4 regions of the Arthrobacter sp. B0316-5-4 genome follow, and region 3 is predicted to be linked to each of the others. Evidence: riboswitches for the same ligand, from Rfam matches in the RefSeq annotation. Region 3 holds a riboswitch; each other region holds the start of a gene.
What was found. A riboswitch is a leader RNA that binds a small molecule or an ion and turns the genes downstream of it on or off. The one in region 3 is predicted to bind cyclic di-AMP.
Positions count from the first base shown of each region.

Region 1: another riboswitch for cyclic di-AMP. It lies ahead of AC5RU9_RS09530 (NlpC/P60 family protein); the one in region 3 lies ahead of AC5RU9_RS15050 (C40 family peptidase).
Region 2: another riboswitch for cyclic di-AMP. It lies ahead of AC5RU9_RS11570 (aggregation-promoting factor C-terminal-like domain-containing protein); the one in region 3 lies ahead of AC5RU9_RS15050 (C40 family peptidase).
Region 4: another riboswitch for cyclic di-AMP. It lies ahead of AC5RU9_RS17685 (hypothetical protein); the one in region 3 lies ahead of AC5RU9_RS15050 (C40 family peptidase).

Region 1 covers NZ_JBNHFN010000003.1:211,421-215,625, forward strand. The annotation lists gene AC5RU9_RS09520 (NCS2 family permease) at 1-560, opposite strand, end outside; gene AC5RU9_RS09525 (copper resistance CopC family protein) at 674-1,300, shown strand; cyclic di-AMP (ydaO/yuaA leader) riboswitch at 1,475-1,643, shown strand; gene AC5RU9_RS09530 (NlpC/P60 family protein) at 1,647-2,432, shown strand; gene AC5RU9_RS09535 (FAD-binding protein) at 2,546-3,232, opposite strand; gene AC5RU9_RS09540 (universal stress protein) at 3,647-4,205, shown strand, end outside.
Region 2 covers NZ_JBNHFN010000003.1:652,834-657,038, forward strand. The annotation lists gene AC5RU9_RS11565 (dolichyl-phosphate beta-glucosyltransferase) at 1-385, opposite strand, end outside; gene AC5RU9_RS11570 (aggregation-promoting factor C-terminal-like domain-containing protein) at 639-1,481, opposite strand; cyclic di-AMP (ydaO/yuaA leader) riboswitch at 1,486-1,645, opposite strand; gene AC5RU9_RS11575 (sensor histidine kinase) at 1,779-3,278, opposite strand; gene AC5RU9_RS11580 (response regulator transcription factor) at 3,282-4,022, opposite strand.
Region 3 covers NZ_JBNHFN010000004.1:670,361-674,565, forward strand. The annotation lists gene AC5RU9_RS15045 (NlpC/P60 family protein) at 16-795, opposite strand; gene AC5RU9_RS15050 (C40 family peptidase) at 895-1,635, opposite strand; cyclic di-AMP (ydaO/yuaA leader) riboswitch at 1,640-1,801, opposite strand; gene AC5RU9_RS15055 (M23 family metallopeptidase) at 1,946-2,776, opposite strand; cyclic di-AMP (ydaO/yuaA leader) riboswitch at 2,781-2,995, opposite strand; gene AC5RU9_RS15060 (iron-dependent transcriptional repressor DtxR) at 3,220-3,915, opposite strand.
Region 4 covers NZ_JBNHFN010000005.1:435,003-439,207, forward strand. The annotation lists gene AC5RU9_RS17680 (helix-turn-helix domain-containing protein) at 1-280, shown strand, start outside; gene AC5RU9_RS17685 (hypothetical protein) at 457-1,605, opposite strand; cyclic di-AMP (ydaO/yuaA leader) riboswitch at 1,608-1,753, opposite strand; gene AC5RU9_RS17690 (ATP-dependent DNA ligase) at 2,160-3,224, shown strand; gene AC5RU9_RS17695 (DUF6480 family protein) at 3,288-3,548, opposite strand; gene AC5RU9_RS17700 (alpha/beta fold hydrolase) at 3,681-4,205, opposite strand, start outside.

The DNA.
Region 1 (4,205 bases), on a different contig from region 3:
AACAGTTTCCCGTCGACGCCCAGTCCCAAGGGAACGGTTGTGCCGGCGGCGTCGGGGATGCGGCGGACGAACCCCGCATTGACCAGGCCGATCAGCGCGATGAAGAGGCCGATGCCCACCACGATCGCGGTCTTGAGTGCTTCCGGCACGGCCTTGAAAACGGCGGTACGGAAACCGGTGAGGACCAGGATCAACATGGTCAGGCCCGAGAGCACCACAAGGCCCATCATGTCCGGCCACGTCAGGCCGGGGTGCGAGGCGACGGTGACAGCCACGAACGCGTTAACGCCCAGGCCCGTGGCCACGGCGAACGGGTGCTTGGCCCAGGCGCCCATGAGGATGGTCAGGATGCCCGCAACGAATGCCGTGGTGGCCGCCACTGCGGTGAATCCCAGGGAAGCTCCACTGGAGTCCGGCCCGGAAAGGATCAACGGGTTAAGGACCACGATGTAGCTCATGGCGAAGAAGGTTGCGAAGCCGCCGCGGATTTCCCGGGAGTATGTGGAGCCACGCTCGGAGATTTTGAAGTAGCGGTCGATGGCAGAACCTTGTTTAAGCATGAAGGACTCCGGGGATCGAGGGGAGTGTGCCCTCAAATCCTATGCCGTCGGATATGGGCCTCCGGACGATTCGCCTAGTCTGTAAGGAAGCCAACACTAGGAGAAACCGCCCCATGCGCACCATCCGCCCGCTTCTGGCCGCCGTCGTTGCTGCCCTGGCCTTCGCGTCCGCCTTGTTGTTTTCCGCGGCCCCGGCCTCCGCGCACGACGTCGCCGAATCCACAGCGCCGGCCAACGGTTCCAGCGTGGCTGCCGTCCCGGCGTCGGTCTCCATCACGTTCAACAACAGGCCGCTGGCCATCGGGTCAGGCGTGACGGTCACTGCGGGCGGCGAAAACTGGGCGGACGGGCCCGTCGAAATTATCGACAACCAGGCGGTCCAGAAGATCCGCGAAGGCGCACCGGCTGGGGAGTACACGGTGGTCTGGCGTGTGGTCAGCTCCGACTCGCACCCCATCGAGGGCACCTTCACGTTCACGGCCGCTGCTGGAAGCACGACGGCGGCCAGCGGCACTGCGGGCGCCTCGCCGTCGGCACCTTCCAATACGGTCCCGACGGCGGGAACTGCGGCACCCGGAACGGCCGCCAGCACCCCGGCCGCGGACGCATCGCAGCCCTTCCCGTGGAGCATCGTGGGACTGGCCGTGGTTGCTGTCGGCCTCGTTATTTATCTCGCCGTTACCGCACGGAAGAAACTCGCAGCCTCCAACGACACAGATGCGGGAGATTCCGCGGAATAACGGGCTTTTCTACGTAGCTGCGAATATCTCGGAATGGTTACCGCGACACGCCAAAAGCCCGGTTCTCGTTACTTAAATGTGACTTCGGCGTGATCATCGCGTACGGTAGTACCTGTGCCTGTTCCACGTAGCGGGCACTTCCGGCCTGATTGCCTAGCTCTGCCGCAGTCCGGAATCCGTTCGCAGACAAACCTTACGGCAGAGACGGGGAACCCAATTTAGGCCACTTTCGAGTGTGCCTTGGGGTGAAGTCACGATGCTTCCGCTGAACAGCGGGGGATAGTGGCCGGGTGACTCCCATCCGAATCCGACAGCTAACCTCGCAGGCATCGGGAGAGGCTTTTTCATGTCTTCAAGCATTCTTCGCGGCCGTCGTAAGGCGGACAGCGTACGTCCTAATCCGTTCATCTCCATCTCCAAGGCAGTCGCCAGCAACGCTTCCGGCGCTGGCCGCCAGGCAGCTGTTATCGCAGCAGCCTCTGGCCTTGTCCTGACCGGTTCCATCGCTGCACACGCAGCCGAAACCCCGGTTCAGCGCGACTCCAGCCCCGCCACGGTCGCCGAGACCGTTTCCGAGGCACCCACCCAGGTTGTTACCGCCCTTTCGACGGCGACCGTCAACTTCGAGCGCCCTGCTGTTGCATCCGTAGCAGCTCCGGTCATCGAAAAGCCGGCTCCCGTTGTTGAGGCACCTGTAGCCAAGAAGGCAGCAGTGGCAACAACCGCTGCGGCCGCTCCTGTCGCAAAGGCTGCAGCTTCGGTTGCTGCCGCTCCGGCTGCTGCTGCTCCCGCAGCCGCTGCACCGGCCGTCGGTGGAGTCAACGCAGCAATGGTCGCCTCGGCTTACGCCCAGATCGGCATCATGCAGGACTGCACCGCAATGGTGGAGCGGGCCCTCGGCTCCGCGGGCATCCCTGTTGGTGACCTCGCGCCCATGCAGTTCATGAACTACGGCAAGGTCGTCAGCACCCCCCAGCCCGGCGACATGATCGTCCAGTCCGGCCACGTAGCCATCTACATCGGCAACGGCCAGGCCATCAGCGGTGGCATCAATGGCAACCAGACGGGCATCCACCCGATCAGCTGGTTGACCGCAACTGGTCCCATCACGTACGTACGCGCAGGCGCATAAGCCTCACGCTTCAGTTCAAAGGCCGGCATCCTCGAAGATTCACTCTTCGAAGGTGCCGGCCTTTGGCGTTAAGAATTGTTCGCAAAAGTTCCAGTGGGCGGTCAGCGGCCTTGCTACGCGATGGCTACGCCGTTGCCGGCCGGTAGCGCTACCTTGGCGGAGATGGCCTGGCCCACAGCTTTGGCCTGCCGAAGCACCTCTTTGGGGGTTGGGGTGATGAGTTCCCCAACGCCAACAAGGTGCATCCCTACGGCCCGCATGGCCGCGGCCAAATTCTGGCCCACGGCGATTCCAAGTTCCGCCAGCATCCGGCGCAGCTGGCTCTGGGCGCAGCGCGTCACCACAATGTGGTCCGCCAGTAGGACACCGTGGGCCGTGTGGACCGCCCATTGACGGGGCGTGGACTCCAGGGGACCGGAAACGATCCTGCCCCGGAGGGTGGCCGATGCCGTGCTTCCGGTGGGGCCGTGCCCCAGCTGCTGTGACGGGTCGGCGCCCAGGAAATCCAGGCGAACGGCACGGGTAGTGTTGCGCACGTCCAAATGATGGTTGGCAGCGTAGTTGCGCAGGTGGCGGAGAATCTCGCTGCGTTCCTTCATTGCGGGATCGGCGATGTCGCAGCGCTGGAGCATTCCCGTGTGGGTCGAAGGCCCCGTGGCGGACAACGATCCGAACCCGTCAACGACGATGGAGCCCACCCCGTAGCGGCTGAGCTCGCTGGCAACAGCCAGACCGGAGAGGCCGGCGCCGATGACCACGGTGGTGGTTCGTTCCGTGCCGGAATCAGGCGTGAGTGACACTGCTTGGTTCCTCCTTGACGTGTGTGCCCTGCGGCATCGCGTGGGGTCGCGTCCGAGTTCCCCAAGCGGCCGCAAATTAACAGCCGGGGTGTGTCCTGAGACACGCTGCCCGGCTATTCGGTGACTCGAACACTACCGAACTTTTTCGGCCATTGGTAGCCTTCCCGGCGTCGTGTTTTGCGTGTTCGTCGGCAGCTCAATATCGCGACGTTTGAACTGAGCCCGGACCGTTATGCACATAGCCTGAAGTCGCCTTGATTCGGTACTTCCGACCGAGAATAGTGGGCATTGGAAGGAGAGATTCCAAGTTTCTCCTTCGCCGGCCATTGACATTTGGAGAGTCAGGGAATCCGTCGCGGAGAACCTCTGGCAGAATAGCCGGAACATCAAGCAGTAGGTGGAGAGGCGGGCCCCATGGACCAGCACGGAAGACACAATGAAGTGCCACGCGATGGCGAGGATGAGGCGGTTGCACCCGGCGGCATCGTCGTTGGCGTGGACGGATCCGAGCATGGCCAGTGTGCCTTGGTCTGGGCAGCGCGTGAAGCAGAGCGTCGCCAACTTCCGTTGCATATCGTCACGGCCTACTCGGTTCCTATTTTTGCCGCTTCCGGTTTGGACGGAGGCTACGCAACGGTGGACGACTCGGTAATCCGTGAGGGCGCCGATGCAATCGTCAAGCAGGCGATGGACAAGGTTTCCGCCTACGCGATCGATGTTGATGCATCGGTCGAAAACGGTGACGCTGCCGGTGTCCTGCTCGACCTCTCTGCGGAGGCCGCGCTCCTGGTGTTTGGAAGCAGGGGCCGGGGCGGCTTCGTCGGGCGCCTCCTGGGGTCGGTAAGCAGCGCCCTGCCCGCCCATGCCAAGTGCCCCACGGTGACTGTTCCGCTGTACTGCGCGGACCGCCTCGGGGAGAGCACCGAAGACAAACACATCAAAGCCGAGCACGCCAAGGCTGGTCCCCGGACCG
Region 2 (4,205 bases), on a different contig from region 3:
GCGGTGCAAGCAGGGGAGCCACAGCGGCCAGATCCGTGGACAAGTCTGCTTCCATGTAGGCAAGCACAGGCGACGGCGACGCGAGCCAAACCTGTCGGAGTGCGTTTCCGCGTCCCCTTTGCTCAAACCGGACAACAACCACTTCAGGAAGTTCGCGGGCCAGCCGCTCGGCAATCCGCAAGGTGTTGTCCGTGCTGGCGTTGTCCGCAACGGTGATCCGGAAAGCGTGGGGAAAGGTTTCTTTGAGATATCCGTGGAGCCTGCGCAGATTCACTTCCAGACAGGCTTCATCATTGAAGGCGGGAATGGTGATGTCCAGGACCGGGGTGGGCGTCCGGGTTTCGACGGGGGAGCGCCGGGACCGCTGGGCGGGCTCTGGCGTCATCGCCAAATTCATGCCGTGGATCGCGTGATGGGATGCGCAGGTCGAAGGATCAGTGAGCGTCATGTACCCAGCATGCCGCCGCCGATTATGAGGGCTTTAGGCGGAAGCTGTGACGTCACTGTGAACCGTGGGCCGCTCCTGTGAAACGGACTCGGCCGGCGTTAAACGGCAAGGCCGCGCCCGTTACCGCTTTTCGCTCCAGTGGGTACTGGTGCGAACGGCGGCTTCGGGCGCGGCAGTCAAGCAGTCTGGCTTAGTACCAGTTGTTGGCCAAGTGGAAGGCCAGGGCAGCGGACGGGGATCCGTAGCGTTCCTTGATGTAGTTCAGGCCCCACTTGATCTGGGTCTGGTAGTTGGTTTGCCAGTCCGCACCGGCAGAAGCCATTTTGCCGGCCGGAAGCGACTGGACAATACCGTACGCACCGCTGGAAGCGTTGGTGGCAGTGGTCCGCCAGCCTGATTCCTTCTCCCACAGCGTGTTCAGGGCGGTCATTTCGCCCGCGCTCCAGCCATAGCTGCCAAGGATGCTGGCGGCGTAGGCCTTTGCACCGGCGGGATCGTCAACTGCCTTCGGGGCGGCAGCAGCGGCTGCAGCTTCCGCAGCGGCGGCGGCAGCAGCGGCGTCGGCGGCCTGCTTGGCGGCAGCGTCAGCAGCAGCCTTTTCGGCAGCGGCTTGATCTGCCGCTGCCTTGTCGGCGGCAGCCTGCGCGGCAGCGGCCTGATCGGCGGCGAGCTTGTCGGCTGCGGCCTTGTCGGCGGCTGCCTTGTCAGCAGCAGCCCGGTCGGCTGCGCCCTTGGCTGCGGCGGCGTCCATCGAAGCGGAGACTTCAGCGGACTTGTTGGTGCTGACCTGGGCGGCGGCCTGGGTGTCGGCTACGCGGCTTGCCTCGGGGAGGTTCAACGCTGCGTTTGCGGCGGTTCCGAGCGATGCAACGCCCAGTGCAGCGGCGATGACGCCGGCAACAACAGGCATGCGCTTGCCGGACTTGCCGTCACGGGCGGCCTTTTTGAGGACGGTCTGCGACTTGGTCAACTGGGTGTCGTTCTGGTCGCGGTGACGCGCGGAAGGGCGCGTCTGATCATTAAATTCAGACATTGTGATTACCTCTCAGCGCCTGCGGAGTTAGCTGTCGGGTTCGGATGAGGTCATCCGGCCGCGCATCACGCTGCGGCTTCACCCCAAGGGCCGGCAAAAAGCCTGGGCCCGGAGACTCTGGGTCCCCCGTCTCTGCCTCGGAGAAAGATCGGACTCCGGGAAGTGGCAGAGCTCGGCGCATCCCGGATGTGGGCCGGTTAGGGGCAACCCACCCTTTCGACGGTACAGGAGGTTTCCGCAGAAGTCACATTTAGGTAACAGAGATCACGAAAGCGGTGAGTCGTCTTGCCGGATTCGTTACATGCGTTCGGTGTTGGTGGTCGGGAGTCGCAGGGCAAATTCGGTGCGCCCCGGCCTGGAGGTCACTTCAACACTGCCACCGTGCGCCGCAACGATGGAATCGACAATGGAGAGACCCAGCCCCGAGGTGCCCTCCGACCCCGATCTTGCGGCGTCAGCACGGGCAAATCGGGAGAAAATGCGGCTCTGGAAGTCCTGGGGAATGCCCGGACCGTTGTCCGTCACAGTCACCACTGCGCTGCCATCCGCTGAGAGCATGACTCCGGTGACCACCGTCGTTCCCGGGTCGGTGTGCTTGCGGGCGTTCGAGAGCAGGTTCGCCAGCACCTGATGCAATTGCGTGGCGTCGCCACGTACCGTGATGGGCTCCCCGGGAAGTTGGAGTTGCCAGATGTGGTCCGGTGCCATGACCTTTTCGTCGCTGACGGTCTCGATCACCAACTGGGTGAGGTCCACGTCCGTGACCTTCACGGGCTGACCCTCGTCCAGCCTTGCCAGCAACAGGAGATCTTCCACCAGGGTGGTCATGCGTTCGGACTGGCTTTGGACGCGGGCCAATGACTTCCTGCCGTCCTCCGTGAAATTCTCGGTCATCCGCAGCAGCTCCGTATAGCCGCGAATGGCAGTCAGCGGGGTCCGCAGTTCGTGCGAAGCATCCGCCACGAACTGGCGCACCTTGGTTTCGCTTTCCTGACGGGCCTCCAATGCGCTGGAGACGTTGTTCAGCATCTGGTTCAGCGCATGGCCAACGCTGCCAACTTCCGTCCCAGGATGGGAGGCCGACGGCGGGACGCGCACCGCAAGGGCCACCTCACCGGCGTCGAGGGGCAGTTTCGATACTTTCGTGGCAACTTCGGACAGCTGCTCCAAGGGCCGCATGGTGCGCCGGATGATGACGGTTCCCGCGAGCCCGATCAGGACCAGGCCGCCAAGGGAAACCAGCACCATGGTCCATACCAGCGAGGCCTCGGCGTTCTGCTTGTCCGCCAAGGGCAGGCCAGTCACGATGACGTCGCCGTAGGGCTTGTCGACGGCCACCAGACGGTACGCGCCATTGGAGAGCGAGCGGTCCACGGGCATGTTGTCCGTGGGGAGCGACACCAGGATCTTTTCATCGTCCGCGGACAGTGATACGCGGTTTCCTTGGGCGTCGATGAGTCCTGAACTCCGGACAGTGGAGCCGTCGATCCGGGCGTTGAGCGTTCCCGCGGCCTGGCCCCGCGCCTCCAGGGGGTCGGGCCTTCCGGACGGGGAAGTGGGGAAGTTCGACGGCGCCCTGCCGAAGTCATTCGCGCGGCTGGACGCCTGCTCCAACTGCCTGTCGAGCTGCTTGTTGAAGACCGCGTCCATGGAGGCGTAGCTGACGATGCCTACCGCACCGCAGATCGCCACCAACAGGGCCATGGCCACCAGGACCAATCGGGTACGCAGATGCCAGGTGGACGGGTTGAGCCAACTCCGCCGGGACGTTTTGGCCACTCCGGAAAGTGTGCTCAATGGCTAGTCCGCTGGCTTGATGACGTACCCGGCACCGCGAACGGTGTGGATCATGGGCGGGTGGTCCGCTTCGATTTTCTTGCGCAGGTAGGAGATGTAGAGCTCCACGATGTTGGCCTGTCCGCCGAAGTCGTAGTCCCACACGCGGTCGAGGATCTGGGCTTTGCTGACAACCCTTTTGGGATTCTCCATGAGGTAGCGCAGAAGTTCGAACTGCGTTGCGGTCAGCGGAATATCCTGCCCGGCCCGTGTCACCTCGCGGGTATCGACATTCAGGGTCAGGTCTCCCACCACCAGCTCGGCCGTGTCCATGGCCGCTACCCCGGACCGCTGGACCAGCCGGTGCAGGCGCAGGAGGACTTCTTCCATGCTGAACGGCTTTGTCACATAGTCGTCGCCGCCGGCAGCCAGGCCCACGATCCTGTCCTGCACCGCGTCCTTGGCGGTAAGGAACAGCGCGGGAACTTCGGGAGCGAAAGCGCGGACGCGGTTGAGCACTTCGACGCCATCGAATCCGGGCAGCATGACATCAAGCACCAGTACGTCGGGACGGAAATCCTTGGCCAGCTTCACTGCGGCCGGACCGTCGCCGGCTACGGCCACAGACCAGCCTGCCATGCGCAGGCCCATGCTCATGAGCTCGGCGAGGCTGGGTTCGTCATCCACCACCAAAGCCCGGATGGGGGAGCCGTCCGGGTGGGAAAGCTGGGGGAGGTTGTTGGTCATGGAGTGCGAGGAGGCCATGGGACAAGTCTCCGTTCTGCTGGTTAGCCAGCGCTTTGCCCGTCCTGTGAGGACGCTGTGAAGTCAACATTAGCGAGGTGGGAGCCGGCTGCAACCCAGTGTTTCTACGGCTTGTAGCAGATTTGGAGCAAAAAATTATCGAAGGAGGCCACGGTCGATTGGACAACAACTGTTTCAGATCGT
Region 3 (4,205 bases):
CGGGAAGTACGTTGATCAGCCGTTGACGCGGATGAAAACCGGCCCTGAGCCGACGTTGACGCTGAACAGTGCCGTGGTGGATCCGTTCCATCCACCGTGGACTGCCATGCCGTTGCCGACGTAAACAGCGATGTGGGCCTGTCCGGCCAAACCGCCGTTGGCGTAGTAGGCGAGGTCACCCGGCTGCGCTTCTGCTGCACTGACGGTACGGCCCAAAGAGAGGTAGCCGGCCGGCCAGTCATGGAAGTGGATGCCCACGGCTGCCAGGGAGTTGGTCACCAGCATGGTGCAGTCCTGGGTCACGCCGAGCTGGGCGTACGCTGCGGCGGCAATAGCTGCACCGAGGCCGCTGGAAGCTGCCGGAGCCTTGGCAGCCGTAGCCGAGCTGTTGACGGCAAGCGTCGCGTTGCCGGCGGGAGCAGCCGTGGTGACGCTCTCCGTTGCCTTGGCTTCAGCCTTGGCAGGGGCCTTCGTCTCCACGGGAGCCGGAGCTTCCACCGTGGTGACGACGGGACGTTCGTAGGAGATGGCCACCGTGGAGTCCGCGGCGATGGTCGACTGGACCACTGCCTGGACGTCAAGGGCGGAGGTCGCCGTGGATTCGCGGTCAACGTTGGTCTCGGCGGCGTTCGCTGCGACACCGCTGGTCAGGACCAAACCGGAAGCCGCAGCGATAACGGCCGCCTGGCGGCCTACGGTACCGGCGTTGCCGCCGACGGCCTTGGCAATGATGGCAAGCGAGCTGGTCTTGGGGGCCGCAGCGCGATGCCGTGCAACCTTGTTTGCACTGGTCATGATTTTCTCTTTTCGTATCCGCGCGCAGTGGGGTTACACGCGGGTAATGGGCAGCCAGCACTTGGGGGGTATGCTGGCCGGCCCCGAACCGGATGTTTTCTAGCGAAGGGTGAAGAAGGAAGAGGTGCCTGTGGAGGCTGCCGAGTGCAGGAGGGTGCCCTGGCTCGGGTTCAGTGCGCTGATCATCATGCCGTTGCCGACGTAGATGCCGACGTGGGCTCCACCGTTCTGCATGACCAGGTCGCCGGGGGCCGGGGTGCTGGTGGGCTTCATGGCCGTCCAGGCGTTGACGCGGGGAATGCTGATGCCAGCCTGTGCGTAGACCCACTGGGTGAAGCCGGAGCAGTCCCAGCCGTTGGGCGTGGTGCCGCCCCACACGTAGGGGTGGCCGATGCCGGTGTAGGCAATAGCGGCAAGGCCCGAGGCAGCGGCGCTTGCAGCACCGTCGGTAGCTTCGGAGGACTTAGCGGTGACCGCCGTTGCGGCATCCTGGGAACCCGCGGTGCGCTGGGTAACCTGCGATGCACGCTGGACAACCTTGGGGGCTTCCTTGGTGGCCACGACCGGGCTCTCGAAGGCCACGGTGGCGGTGGGCTCTGCCGTGACGACGGCGGTAGCGACCAGCTGTTGGGTGCTGGAGGCTTCCGACTTGGAGACATCGGTGTCAGCTGCAGTGGCCGGGAGGCCGACGCTGAGGACAAGGCCCGAGGCTGCTGCCAGAACGACGGCCTGACGGCCAACGGTACCGGCGTTGGACGAAACAGCCTTGGAAAGAGTGTTCAAGGGGTTCGTACGAACCGATTCAGCGCGGTGGCGCGCAGGGGTAGTGCGTGATGACACGTAGGTAGCCTCTCCCAATGCCTGCGAGGTGAGCTGTCGGATTCGGATGGGAGTCATCCGGCCGCGCTGCTTCAAGGAAGCTTTTGCGACTTAACCCCAAGGTCTTCTTGCGAAGACCAGAAGTGGTTCCCCCGCCCCTGCCAGACGATTTATGCGAACGGACCTCGAGTGGTGGCAGAGCTAGGCAATCCACTCAAGTGCACCGGCCCCCTAAAAAGCCGATGCGCTTTGTACGGTACAACAGTTGAACGCGAATGTCACATTCAGGTCACGGGGTGTCTCAAAATTCGAGAGACAACCATCAACTGGATTAAAGCCAGCCCATGGGGTCGACAACTTCGCCGTTGACCTGGACCTCGAAGTGGAGGTGGCAGCCCGTGGAAGCGCCCGTGGTGCCGCTCAGCGCGACGGTATCGCCGCGGGTGACGGTCTGGCCGACTTTGACGGTGAAGGACGACAGGTGGTTGTACGTGGTCTCGAGGCCATTGCCGTGATCGATGACCACGCGGTTGCCTCCGCCGTACTCGTGCCAGCCGGCAAAGGTGACCTTGCCAGTGGCAGCTGCATGGACGGCCGTGCCGCACTGGGCGACGAAGTCCTGGCCGCGGTGGAAGTCGCCGGTGCCGCCCGTGAGGGGGCTGACCCGGTAGCCAAAGGGCGAGGCCGTCGTCAGGGTGTCCAGGGGGCTGGCAAGGGTTCCTACGGATGAGGCGCGCTGGATGCTGCCGACCGACTGGGCGCTGAGCAGCTGCTTCAGCTTGCCGTCAGGGTCAGCTGCGGTTGCAACGGCAGCGCGGCTGAAGTCGATCTTTGCCGACGCGGCTGCGGAAACCTCTGGCTGGCTGCCGCCGGATACGGCAAGGGCGGACTCAGTTTGGCCCGACTCCGACGTTGCCATCACGGGGCTTGTGGCCGGCAGTCCGACAGTCAGGGCCAAGCCGGTGGCGGCGAGTGCCACTCCGGCTTTCTGCCCGACGCCACTGGCTGCGGCAAAGTCGGCAACCTGGCGCAATGGGCTCTTACGGCGGCGGACTTGACGCTCAGTGTCGCGGGGCCGGATCTCCATTGTGGCGCGGGCTGGCCGCAGCTCAACAGCGGGGCCGGTCGCGCGGCGACGACCCCTGACGTTCTGCGATGTCAAACTCTATTCCTCTCTGAAAAGCCTGCGAAGTTAGCTGTCGGATTCGGGTCAGAGAGTTCAAAGACCCGGTCCGCACGAAGCGCTCACGGCACACAGGTATCCCAGGAGGGACTTGCATAAATGGGCACTTCTGCTGCGGACTTCACCCCAAGGCTGCTTCTTTAGACAGCCGCTTGTGGTTCCCCCGCCTCTGCCAGTGGTGGATGGCACACCTGATCCGCTGGCAGAGCTCGGCTCCGGATCAGGTAACGCTTTGGTATCGGCGCTAGTAGATAACTATAGGCGATTAAAGCCTGCAGTAATAAATTCGTTATCAACAGGAAAGCGCGTGATGCCGGGGGCCTTTATCATCTATCCCGGAAAACCGAGGTCACACTGTCGCGCAGGGCGCGAAAGTGAGGTTTGACACGGCATCCCCGAGGAGGCGGCGCCCCGAAGGGAGGTTAGCCCAGGGAGACGAACACGTGGGCTGCAACCTCAGGCGGCAGCTCGAGCGCTCCCTCGATGCCGGGAACCCGGACGGAGATGTATTCGCCAACACGTTCCAACGACACTGCGGCACCGGGACGGATTCCGCCCTCGTCCAGTTGGGTGAGGAGTTCCGGTTCCACCTGGATGGGCTCGGCAAGGCGGCTGACCACTACCCGGGAATCGGACGCGTAGCCATCCATGGCCTGCAGCAGGTTGACGTCGAGCCGCGGGATGGTCTGCGTCGGCAGGCCGCCGAGGGCTTCAAGTCCTGGAATCGGATTGCCATAAGGGGACTCGGTGGGGTGTTCGAGGAGTTCGTAGAGCCGACGTTCAACCCGCTCACTCATCACGTGTTCCCAGCGGCAGGCTTCATCATGGACGTATGCCCAGTCGAGGCCAATGACATCGGCAAGGAGCCGCTCGGCCAGGCGGTGCTTTCGCATGACCTCAGTGGCGCGCTTGCGGCCCATCTGGGTCAGTTCAAGGTGGCGGTCGTTGGAAACGATCACCAGGCCATCGCGCTCCATGCGGCCGATGGTTTGCGAAACCGTGGGGCCGGAGTGCCGCAAGCGCTCGGCGATGCGGGCCCTGAGCGCCACAATGTTTTCTTCTTCAAGCTCCAAAATGGTCCGAAGATACATCTCAGTGGTATCGATCAGATCCGTCATCCAGCTCAGCTCTCCTCGAACGCAGTTTCCTTGCGTAATCTCCACCGTACCGCGTCCCTGGCCGGGGCAGCCGGTGTGCACCGCTGCCCCTTGAACGCCAACCCCCAGCCTAGCTTATTTGGAATTACTCTGGATAATTCCGGTCGCATCCGGTTGCTCCGCGTTCCACGTGGCGGACTATGACGGGTGCAGGTTCCTGCCCCCGAGCCGTGTCAGGCAGAATTGGGGAGTCGAAGGGGCAGCGGATGCCACCTGCCACGACCCATCTCTAGCCGATACCCATTGGAGCC
Region 4 (4,205 bases), on a different contig from region 3:
GGCGCCCGGTGGCTGGGATGACACCGGATCGGTCCACTACAGGACGTTGGAGGATCAGGACAGGAACGGCGAGCTCCTGCCGGTCCTGGAGTTGCTCTACGACAATGACAGTTCCGTCCAGGATGTCGCAGCGAAGCTCCACCTGCACAGGAGCAGCATCTACAACCGGCTCGGCCGGATCCGCCAACTCATCGGGGCTGACCCGTTGAGTGGCGCGATCCGGCTTGAACTGCACGCGGCACTAAAGGCACACCGCTGGGCACGGCGCCCCAGAATCTAGGCGACCTGCGCGCCCGCGCGCCCGGGTTCCCGGGTTGCCGGGATCGGACCCCTAGGAACGCCTCAGGCGCTGGCAGCTCCAACGGCCCATCCTTCGCCGAAAGGTAGCGGTCCGGCTGCTGGTGCAGTACCGGCCATGCCAGCCGACGGGCGTTGCCGTGCGGGGTAGCCGCGTGCTCATTTCACTACTTTCTTGGCCGCGTCCAGGATCGTGTCGAGGGCCGTTCCAGTGGATTGCGGGTTGGTACCGGCGTTGGGGTTTCCTGTGGGGCGCGGCTTGGATATCTGGGTCGGCGTCGGGGTGGGCGTCGGCGTGGGGGTGACGGTCGGCGCGGGCGTGGTTGTCGGGACCGGAGACGGGGCCGTGGTGATCGTATCGGCGGGCACATCAGTGGGAGCCGGGGCAGGCTGCGTCGGTACTGCTGCGGACGTGCCCGGCGCAGGGTTGGCTGCCGACGGCGCTGCCGAAGGAACCCACACAGGGGCCGCAAGCGAGACGTGCGGGGCCGGAGCCGACGACGGCGAGACTGCAGAAGGTGCCTCCGGGACAGTCGCCGGCTGGCCGGCTGCGGATGAGGTGGAAGCTGTTGGCGCGGCCGAGGCCGACGGCGAAGCCGCCGTGGAATAGGAAGCACGAGGCCCCGGCGCAGCTGAAGCCGACTGCCGGTCCCCCTGGGCATTCGCATCCTGGGCTGGCGTTTCATGGCCGAAGAACGGCAGCTCAAGTGCTTGGCCGAGGCCTCCTGCCGTGAGGACCAGTCCGACGGCGCCGGCGACCACGGCCATGCGCTGGCTCATGTGCTTGACCGAGGCGGCCTTCCGAAGCACGGCCTGCGGTTCACGGTTGAACGTGGACGTAGCTCCCAAGCCGGTCCTGGCCGGACTGGTGGTAGGTGCCTTCCTGCTAACGGCCACCACCGGGATGGCTGCCGTGGTGGGCTCCGGCTGCGGGGCCTGCTGCGTGGCTTGATCAGTGACCTGCTTCGGTGCTGCCGGCGGCACGATGGGGATGGCTGCCGTGGGAGGGCCCGGCGTGGTCGACCTCGGAGCCGCGGCTTGGGCTGCCTGTACTGCCGGGATCGCGGCGGTGGCCGGTTCTGCGGGTTCGGCTTCAGCCCGGGCTGCCCGTTCCCGCTCGGCTGCGCGGGCGGCCGCGCGCGTGGTGGGGGTGGCAGCGGCGGCGGGTTCCGGCGTCGTGCTTGGTGCCTCAGGCGCTGTTGCTGGTCCGGTGGGGGATCCGCTGGGTTCGGCCCGACGGCGTCCGGTTGGCTTGGTGCGCTCGCGTTCGATGTGGGCGCGGCGCGGCTGGTCCATGGTTGGGGACATGGTGGTTGCCTCTCAACGCCTTCGAGGTTAGCTGTCGGGTTCGGACGAGGCCGTCCGGCCGCCTTAGCGGCTTCACCCCGAGGGCTTGGAAACAAGCCCGGGAACTGTGGGTCCCCCGCCTCTGCCGCGGGTCTGGCGGATCCCGGATTGCGGCAGAGCTCGGCGTCAATCCGGAAGCGGCCCAGCGGAGATACGGGTCGCCCTACGACGGTACATGAGCCGGAAAGTAAAGTCACATTAATGTAACGGACGGTACGTCGAGCTACGCGGGGGGCTCTGTGCGCCTAGGCTTCGGGGCCGGCGCGGGAGCTGGCAGCTCGTACTGGATCTTCTGGATTTGGTGGGCCTGGTGTGTTTCCGGGCGGAAGATCTCGTCGGCAATTCCCAGCATGCCGCCCACCGCCGCACGACTTGTTCCCCGCCGGTTTTGCCGCGCTATCCAGAACCATAAGCCCGACAGGAGCACTGGAACTCCGAGTACTACCGCCAACACGGCCAAGATATCCACCGCCTAAGACTAGCTTCGGCGTCCGACGGCAGGGTAGACATTTCCTATGGACCTGCCAGTGATGCCGCCCGTCTCGCCCATGCTTGCCAAATCAGTTCCGGACATCCCCGACGTGGGGCACTACGAGCCCAAGTGGGATGGGTTCCGAACCATCGTCTTCAAGGACGGTGACGAGGTCATTCTGGGCAGCCGCAACGAGAAGCCCATGACGCGCTACTTTCCCGAGCTGGTTGAGGCGCTGAGGAAGAACCTGCCGGAGAAGTGCGTGATCGACGGCGAAATCGTCCTGATCGAGGGCAACAGGCTGGAATTCGAGGTCCTCCAACAACGGATCCACCCCGCCGACAGCAGAGTCAGGATGCTGGCCGAGAAAACGCCGTCCTCCATGATCGCGTTCGACATCCTGGCCCTGGGCGAGGAAGACCTGATGGGCAAGCCGTTCTCAGAGCGCCGGGCCATCCTGGAATCCGCGCTTGCCAAGGCCGAACCGCCCGTCTACGTCACTCCAGCAGTAACGGACCTCGAGCGGGCCAAGGAGTGGTTCGTGCAGTTGGAGGGCGCGGGCCTGGATGGAATTCTGTCCAAGCCGCTGGGTGGAACCTATCAACCAAATAAGCGTGTGATGTTCAAGACCAAGCATGTTCGGACGGCGGACTGTGTGGTGGCCGGTTTCCGCTGGCACAAGACTGCGAAAGTGGTGGGTTCCATACTGTTGGGGCTTCACGACGACGCCGGTCGGCTGCACCATGTGGGGGTGGTGGCATCGTTCCCCATGGCCAAGCGTGAAGCGCTGGTTGCCGAGCTTGAGCCGTACCAGGTGGATCTTGGTGATCATCCGTGGGGTGAGTGGGCCAAGCAGGACGAGGCTGCCGGTGGTTCGCGGATGCCTGGCGCGCAAAGCAGGTGGAGCGGGGGTAAGGACTTCTCGTTTGTGCCACTGCGCCCCGAGCTCGTGATCGAAGTGGCGTACGACTACATGGAGGGCGACAGGTTCCGCCACACCACGCAATTCCGCCGGTGGCGGCCGGACAGGACTCCGGAAAGCTGCACGTACGCGCAGTTGGAAGAGCCTGCGGATTACGATCTTGGGGAGATCCTGAGCCTGCCGTAGGGCACGTTGCCAGTCCGCTGTTACGTTGCTGGCCCGCAACGCAACAGCGGGTTGGCGACGTAGTTACTCTTCGTGCCCCTGGTCGCTGCTCATGCTGCCCTCGGCGGGCGGCGTTTCACCCGGGGGCACCCCGCCCCCTGGCTCCAGTCCAGTGACGTTGCCGTCCAGGGGATCGGGGTTGGCGGAGGCAGCGGGATCATCGTCCTCGTCCTGGCGCATGTCTGGATCTTCGTGGATGCTGTCGGCATCGGCGGTGTCGAAGGGGCCGGTCGCGCCGCTCACGCCGAAGGTTTGGGGATCATCTTCCGGGTCATAGCTGGTCATGGTCAAACCCTTTCGTAAGCAGACTTACTATTCGCTTGCCTGGCCAGCCTAGCCTGATCCAACCGGGACCAACAAGGGGCACCCAACCCACGCTCCGACGTCGTGCCCCAGCGCCTAACTGCGCTGCGTTGCCTAACTGCGCTGCGTGGTCGCGGCGACGAAGCTGCGGATGGCATCCGCCACCGCTTGCGGACGCATGTGCTGCGCCACGTGTCCCACCCCGGGAATCTCCACCAGGCGTCCTTGGTCCACGGTCCGGGAAAGCCGCAGAGACCAGTCAGGGCCCGCCACCTGGTCGCGGCTCCCACGCAGCACCAGCACCGGCGCCTTGATGCCGGCCAACCGCTTTTCCGTGGGATAGCCCATCATCACAGGGAGTTCGGTGAGGTACCAGCGGGGCCCGCAGCGGAAGTAGTCGGAGACCACGATCCAGTTGGATGAAGGACTCTCGCGAAGGACGCCGTCCAAGGTGAGGGCCAGTGATTGCCGGAAAACGCTCTTGTGCCTGGAATCAACCACCGGTCCCATCAACACCAGGCGCTGAACCCGCTCGGGGGCATGCAATGCTGCTTCGATGGCAAACTGCACTCCCATGGAATGACCCACAAGGACGTACGATTCGATGCCCCGCGACGCCAGGGCCTCCGCGATGAAGGC